DNA from 2 places in the Dehalobacter sp. TeCB1 genome. Region 2 is predicted to be linked to the other one. Evidence: riboswitches for the same ligand, from Rfam matches in the RefSeq annotation. Region 2 holds a riboswitch; the other holds the start of a gene.
What was found. A riboswitch is a leader RNA that binds a small molecule or an ion and turns the genes downstream of it on or off. The one in region 2 is predicted to bind cobalamin.

Region 1 (3,471 bases), on a different contig from region 2:
ATAATATCACCATTGACACCGCAAAATCAGAGATTGAAAAGTTGGCATACTACAGGAATTACTGGGCGGCTCGGGGCTATGCCGATGAGTTCGTCTTTGATCTGATGCTGTTGTCTAATCACTACGGCCTTGAAGGCTGTCAAAAGCAGATGGAAGACGGCGGCTCAGCTGATCCAGATAGTTATGTCCAACGTGTCGCAGATTTCAAATATAATCTTGAGCAAAACCAAGGTGTGTAATAATAAATAGCATAATATCGAAGATTAACGCCACGTAAAAAATACGAGGCGTTTTTTATATGCGCATTTCATATAGGACTATTATGTAATTCCAACAAACAATTTAGCAGGAAATACCAAAGATATATAGAATTATATATCTTGTATGGTTATATTTTCTACATTATCCACAGAAAGGTAATTGATCTTGGATCATTTTCCTAAACGATTTTCCTAAACACGGACTGGAGGATGGGTGAACAATTGTTTGATTTCGAGGGTGTTGCACATCATTTGACAAATCGTATGGTAAAAGGTGAAGAAATGGACGCTGTCCATAAAGCGAAAATAGAATATGGTTTAGCCTTGCTTCTTGGAGTAATAATCGAATTAATTCTAACCGTAGGGGTATCTGCAATATTCGGTACCATTGTGTATACGCTCGTGATAATATTTTCCGCTTTGGCTTTACGGGTATTTACCGGCGGTTCTCATTGTTCCAGCTACCGGCGCTGTCTGGTTTTTTCCATGGCTTTCTTTACCGGGTTGTCATTGGCTGCCAGATGGATCGCATCTCAAATTAACGTATATCCATTGATCGAAGTGATCCTTATCCCTGCAAACATCGGAATTTTTTTTCAGGCGTTTATGCAGACAGCTATCGGCAAGAATTTTGTATTAGCAAGTGACAAGCTGATGCAAAAGATTGGGATCTAATTAAACTATCAAGAGTTTCCGTTATCGATGATTATGCAAAAAAGACATGCACGGATTATTTCGCACATGTCTTTTTCATCTTTCTTTGCAGATTTTAGAAGTCTCCAGTGGTAACTGCAGCTTGTTCAAATGTGGCCATTTCATCAGCGATTTTAAGGGCTGCCTCGACCATCGGGAACATCAGAGCGGCACCTGTGCCTTCTCCAAGTCTCATATGGAAGTCAAGTCTGGGTTTGAGCCCAAGCTGATGAAGAGCTAGATGCTGTCCAAGCTCTTCTGAACTATGAGAAGCAATCATATAGGAAGTGGACAGGGGTGCCAGTTTTGCTGCAGTGATTGCTGCAGCAGATGAAATGATGCCGTCGAGAATAATTGGTACATGCTGATAGGAAGCTTCGAGGATTGCTCCAACGAGCGCAGCAATTTCGAGTCCGCCAATTTTGGCCAGGGTATCGATTGGAGCGTCAGGATTACACTGATTAATTTCGATTGCGCATTTAATCACGGTTTGCTTATTAATCAGGGCATCATCTTTTAAGCCAGTTCCGCGGCCGGTAACATCCTCAACAGAGTGACCGGTAAACACAGAGATCAAGGCAGCGCTCGGCGTTGTATTGCCAATACCGACTTCACCTGTTGCTAACAGATTAACACCAGAGTCAATCGCATTGGCCGCAATTCTTGCACCTGTCAGTATTGCAAGCATGGCCTCTTGACGGGTCATTGCCGGTCCTTTCGCCATATTGTCTGTTCCGTTTTTAACCCGGTAGGCCATAAGCTCAGGAGCGTCCAATGGGGTGGCAATGCCGATGTCCGTACTGATAACATCTGCTCCGGCATTCCGGGCGAGGACATTAATGCCGGCACCGCCATTCAGGTAACTATAGAACATTTGTTTCGTGATTTCCTGAGGTGCAGCACTGACGCCTTCGACGACAACACCATGATCTCCGGCCATAAGAAGGACTGCTTTTTTATTGATTTTTGGATGCGTGGTGCCAAATATGCCTGCGAGCTGTTGTGCAATATCCTCTAAGACACCTAAGCTTCCGAGGGGCTTAATTTTCGCATCTACACGGCTTTGCATGCCTGCCAAGGCTTCCTGATCGAGCGCTTTGATTCCGCCCATCAGTTCTTGCAAGGCAATTTCAAGTTCCTGCCCAGTCGCATTTTTTAAATTTTCCAAACCATGAAATTTTGTAAGACTGCTCATTTAAAAACCTCCAATAAAATATTTAAAAATAAATAAAACCCCGCCACAAATTTTCTTGTGGTCGGGATTTTGCCGTCATCACCGCCGCTTTCCATTACCCAGGAAAGACTTTTACCTCTTAGGCAGGCCTCCTGACTCAGACTCAAACGTCCTGAACGCACCTTCCCAGCATACGCCAGTGGATCAGCGGGGACTCGTCTATACAGTGGTGGGTCCGTATCGGATTATTACCGATTTTCCTATTCTCCCTTAGTGGGGCACCTAAGATTATATAAATATATTTAACTTCTATTAAGATAACGAAAATCATCAATAAAGTCAAGTCTAATTAATTCAAAATACTCACTCAATTTGGCAATTACTGTTAATTAATGGTTATTTTTAATGATATATGGTATAATACGATTTGCTAAATCATCCAAACAGATATGGGAGAAGAAATGTTTAAATATGACTTAACACCAAAAGTTTGCCGCATCTGTGACATGATTGTCGGTGGCCAAGCTGGAGATAATCCGCCTCTGCTTATATCTTCAATGTTTCATAACGGAGACCGTATTCTGGAAAGCCGCCGTGACAGGAAATTTGACCGTGAAAAAGCCCGTTCATACATTCTCAGGCAGGAAGAGCTGTCCGATCAGACAGGGATACCTGCCATAGTAGCTTTGACAGCGGTTTCCGCAGATGAAATGAAGGAATATATTGATTTTTATCTTACAATCAGCAACCGCCCTTTTGCTATAGACATTTGGGGCGAAAAAGCGCGTCTTGACGCGGCAGAATATGCTGCCAGTCTTGGTATTCAGGACAAAATTCTATATAACAGCATTACACCCTGGGATAAAGACAGCATCGGCCAGGCAGCGGCATTAAAAGAATTGAAAATCAAACACGTGGTCCTGCAAGTATTCGATGAAACGAACCAGACTCCTTCCGGCAGGGTACAGGCATGCCGTGAAATGCTGAAAGCCATTGGAGCGAAAGATTTTGCCTCGGTCTTAATCGATACGACAGTAATGAATCTTCCGTCCATTTCTTTTTCATCCCTGGCAGGCAAACAAATCAAAGCGGAAACCGGTTGGCCGGTTGGATCAGCTCCTGCTAATGGGACGTATATGTGGAAAGAAAGTCGGGAGATGTGGGGTGGGGAAGGCTTTTCCGCCATGAATGCTGCAGTGCATGCAGTATCGGCCGTCCTGTGGAGCGATTTCTTATTTTATGGTCCGATCAAAGCGGCTCCAAGCGTACTGCCTGCTGTAGCGGCAGCTTCGATGATAGTTTCAACTTTGGCTTATGACGAAAGCCAGGAGCTGCCGGCTAATC
Region 2 (3,471 bases):
GCAATGATAATCGTACCGTCTGTTCCTGAACCTGTCGCTAACCCCCGGGAGTAATTGCTTCCCGCCATCAGCTCCTGCAAGGCGGCCGTTTTGGCCTCCGTGCAGGTTACCAAAGCGCGGGTCAACGTACCTGGGAGTAAATCCGCATCGATATTCAGGATAATATTGATGGTTCCTTCCTTTGTCATGACGGTTTTGCCCTGAGCTTCATGGTAAGATGCCGGGTCTCCGACCCTCCCGCCGTTGACTTCCACTCCTCCGGTGACAATGGCGGTCACCGTGAGATTATCATAAGAAACCGTTTTGATCGAAACATTATCCATCGACGCGGCGGTGGAAATGCCCGTCACCGTTTCCGGATCGAGGCCGATCTCTGCGGCAAGCAGCTTCAGGTCGTTCAGGTAGGAATCTGTCCTAAGCGAGCAGGTCATCCCTTCTCCCGGATTGGAATCGTGGTTGAAGGCCGCTTTGAGCTTTTCGCTGTATCCTCCGTTTAGAACGGAGGTGCTTAGCACCTTGCGGTCCTCTTGGAACGGAATGATGATGCTCTTTTGATACCTGTGGACTTCATCCCCAGTCGATAAAGTATGAATTTTCATTTTTTCCTCCGCTGTACATGTTATGATTGCACCGCTCAAACAAGTCTTGCAGTCAAAACAAGGTTGGTTTGACACGCTTTTGTTCCATGTTCTATTTTCCCGGCAGCTGTTGGAACATGACAAGTTTCCATTCCGGGTAAAGTCCTTCATGGAAGAGCGAGGCCATATCTTTCACGCCTTCAATCGTTTTGTTAATCGACATGTAGTACCAAGGAGCGAAGCAATACACTTTTCCGTTCTTGACAGCTTTAAAATCTTTTAATAACGGTTCGGCCTTTAGCAGGCTCTCGACGGAGGGCATATAGGCAACCATTGAGGAATAAATAAATACGTCCGCATCCTTGCCTTTCTCATAGAATTCTTCCATGGAAATTTGGGAACTGCCGGTTTTATCCGGGTTAACATTCGCAAATACATAATCTCCCCCGGCTTCCTTTATTTGTTTTGCCACATAGGATCCGCCGTCGGTAATATACACCTTGCCATCGTAGACCATGCCATAGACAACTTTTGGACTCGGCTTATCTTTAACGGCAGCTGTGATTTCCTGCAGCATCGCCGCTTTCTCTTCAATAAAGCCGGCGGCTTTCTGGTCCTTGTTGTAGAACGCGCCTAAAAATTTCAGCCATTCCAGACGTCCCATATCCGTAGGTTCCGTATAATCATTGACGACCACGCAGGGGATATGAAGTTCCTTCATTTTGGCGAGCGTTTTCTGCAGTCCGTAATCTCCGGTATAGACAAAGACCATATCGGGGTTCAGTGCTTGGATCTTTTCAAAATCCGGATCTGCCATGCCCCCTGTGCCGACATATTGAATCGTTCCATTCTCCATGCGCGTTTTCACTTCATCAACATACCATTCTGCTGTATCTGTAGTGACGGCGGCAATACTGTCCCAGTCCTTGTCTGAGAATATTGCCTGAAGCAAGCCTACCTGTGTGGTCGAACAGTAAACTACCTTTTTCAGCGGTGTATTGATAACCGTCGCCCCTGCGGCCTCCGGTATTTTAGGTGTCTTCACTCCTTCCGGCACCAGCAGGAACTGATTGTTTTCCGCATCCGTCAACAGCTTGATATTGTTGCCATAATCAGCAATCTTAAATGCGTTTGTATAACTTAAACTGACCTCTTTGCCGGTTAAGGGCTTATTGCTTTCCTGGCTTCCGGCGGAACAGCCTGCCACTATCAGCGAACAAATCATAATCAGTATGACGACAATAAAAAAATTCTTTTGATACTTAATCATGAAAATTCCTCCATCTTTATCCTTTAACAAAAACACCTCTCAACTTCACGTCAAGAGGTGTCAACAATATATTTAGTAAAATATATGATGTTTAACATACAGCACCTCCTCTGTCTTTCGCAGAGTTGAAGTAAACTACTCAGGCAGGTCTTCTGACTCCGGATCATCAATGTTTCACGCCTTCCCGGAATAAACCAGTGGCATTCATGAAACATTTCCCCATTACAGCGGCGGGACCGTGCAGGATTTGCACCTGCTTCCCTTTTCAACCAAAATCCTCGGACTTTGGTACCTGAGCTTTGTCAGTATTCAGTTAGTTAGAACATGTAATGACTTTTTATTTCAGTATTTTCATCAAGTGTCCGATGCGCGGAAGCCTCAAATGGACATTCCGAATTCATCAAAGCAATCCCCCTATATACTGCCTTCCCAACAATACGGAACCGATCAAAATCATATTTATCAATACTGCTGGTAAGAAACCCTGCCAAGAGAAAGGAGCCAGTTCTTCCAATACTTCAATATCCCCGTCATATCCCCTGGCTTCCATCGCCGTAAAAATCTCATCCGAGCGTTTGTAGGCCCGGATAAAAAGAGTTGATGCCAGAGCCCCCAACGAATGATACCCCGCTTTCAGGCTGGAATAACCTAAGCGGGAATTTTGAGCCGTATACATTGTCTCCGCTGTTTCCATCAATACAAAAATAAACCGATAAATTAAACTCATCAATTCCACCAGAATTTTAGGACATTTCAGCTTCCGCAGTACAGATAGGAGGTCAACCATCGGCGTATTCAGGGACAAATAATATAAGCAGGATACCGCTCCTAAGGCCCTGAAGAATAGCTGTGCGGCTGTCTCTATACCGATTTTAGAAAATCCTAAAAATGTACCGAACACCGGCACAGACATAACAAACTGCTGGGGATCATTTGAGATTTGAAAGGCTATCATAAGCACTCCCAAGATTAAGAATGACATCGGCAGGAGCATCAGTTTAAGAAAAAAGCGGAGCGGGATCCCACCCTTCCTGACGGACAACCACGTCATGATCAGTAAAACTACAAGCGAGAGCAGGATGGAATTCCCCCAAAGACAGACACCCAGGGTCAACAAAGCAAAGGCAACTTTTTCCATCGGATTTTTACGTTTCAGTTTTGAAGCATAGGCGTAATTGTCAATATTTATCATGCTTTTTTCCTTATTTCATACGAATTTTGCTTATATTCTTACGCAGAATACTCATACTTTACGATGTTGCCACTAAGCTTTATTTCTGTTCTCTTCTTTTTTACTGCGCCCTTTCAGGTAACCCAGTCCATAAAAGAGAATGCCGGAACCTAACGCTGCTTGCAGAGCAAACAACAAGCTTTCAATTTCACCGCTGGGAGGCTCAAAAATTGAAGAAAACCAGGGGTTGTATTCAGGGTTAATCTCGGTAATCGCAGTTTCGGCTTGGCCATCCGCTCCGCCGAATTCCGCATCTTTAGCGATAATAAGCGGAATGACAGCCAGCAGGATAACAATAACAATCAAGATAAGATTGGTAGTAATTCTTTTTTTATTGCCCTGTTTATCATAAGTATTATTCATCGTGCGGCCCCCTTGGAAAATATTTTTAA

Region 1: another riboswitch for cobalamin. It lies ahead of cobT (nicotinate-nucleotide--dimethylbenzimidazole phosphoribosyltransferase); the one in region 2 lies ahead of A7D23_RS08555 (ABC transporter substrate-binding protein).

What each region holds. Positions count from the first base shown of each region.
Region 1 covers NZ_MCHF01000016.1:68,074-71,544, reverse strand. The annotation lists gene A7D23_RS04985 (hypothetical protein) at 1-239, shown strand, start outside; gene A7D23_RS04980 (accessory gene regulator B family protein) at 471-935, shown strand; gene cobT (nicotinate-nucleotide--dimethylbenzimidazole phosphoribosyltransferase) at 1,030-2,148, opposite strand; cobalamin riboswitch at 2,252-2,428, opposite strand; gene A7D23_RS04970 (tetrahydromethanopterin S-methyltransferase subunit H) at 2,589-3,471, shown strand, end outside.
Region 2 covers NZ_MCHF01000030.1:2,130-5,600, reverse strand. The annotation lists gene A7D23_RS08560 (adenosylcobinamide amidohydrolase) at 1-599, opposite strand, end outside; gene A7D23_RS08555 (ABC transporter substrate-binding protein) at 691-1,848, opposite strand; cobalamin riboswitch at 1,973-2,159, opposite strand; gene cbiQ (cobalt ECF transporter T component CbiQ) at 2,249-3,040, opposite strand; gene A7D23_RS08545 (energy-coupling factor ABC transporter substrate-binding protein) at 3,113-3,442, opposite strand; gene A7D23_RS08540 (energy-coupling factor ABC transporter permease) at 3,439-3,471, opposite strand, start outside.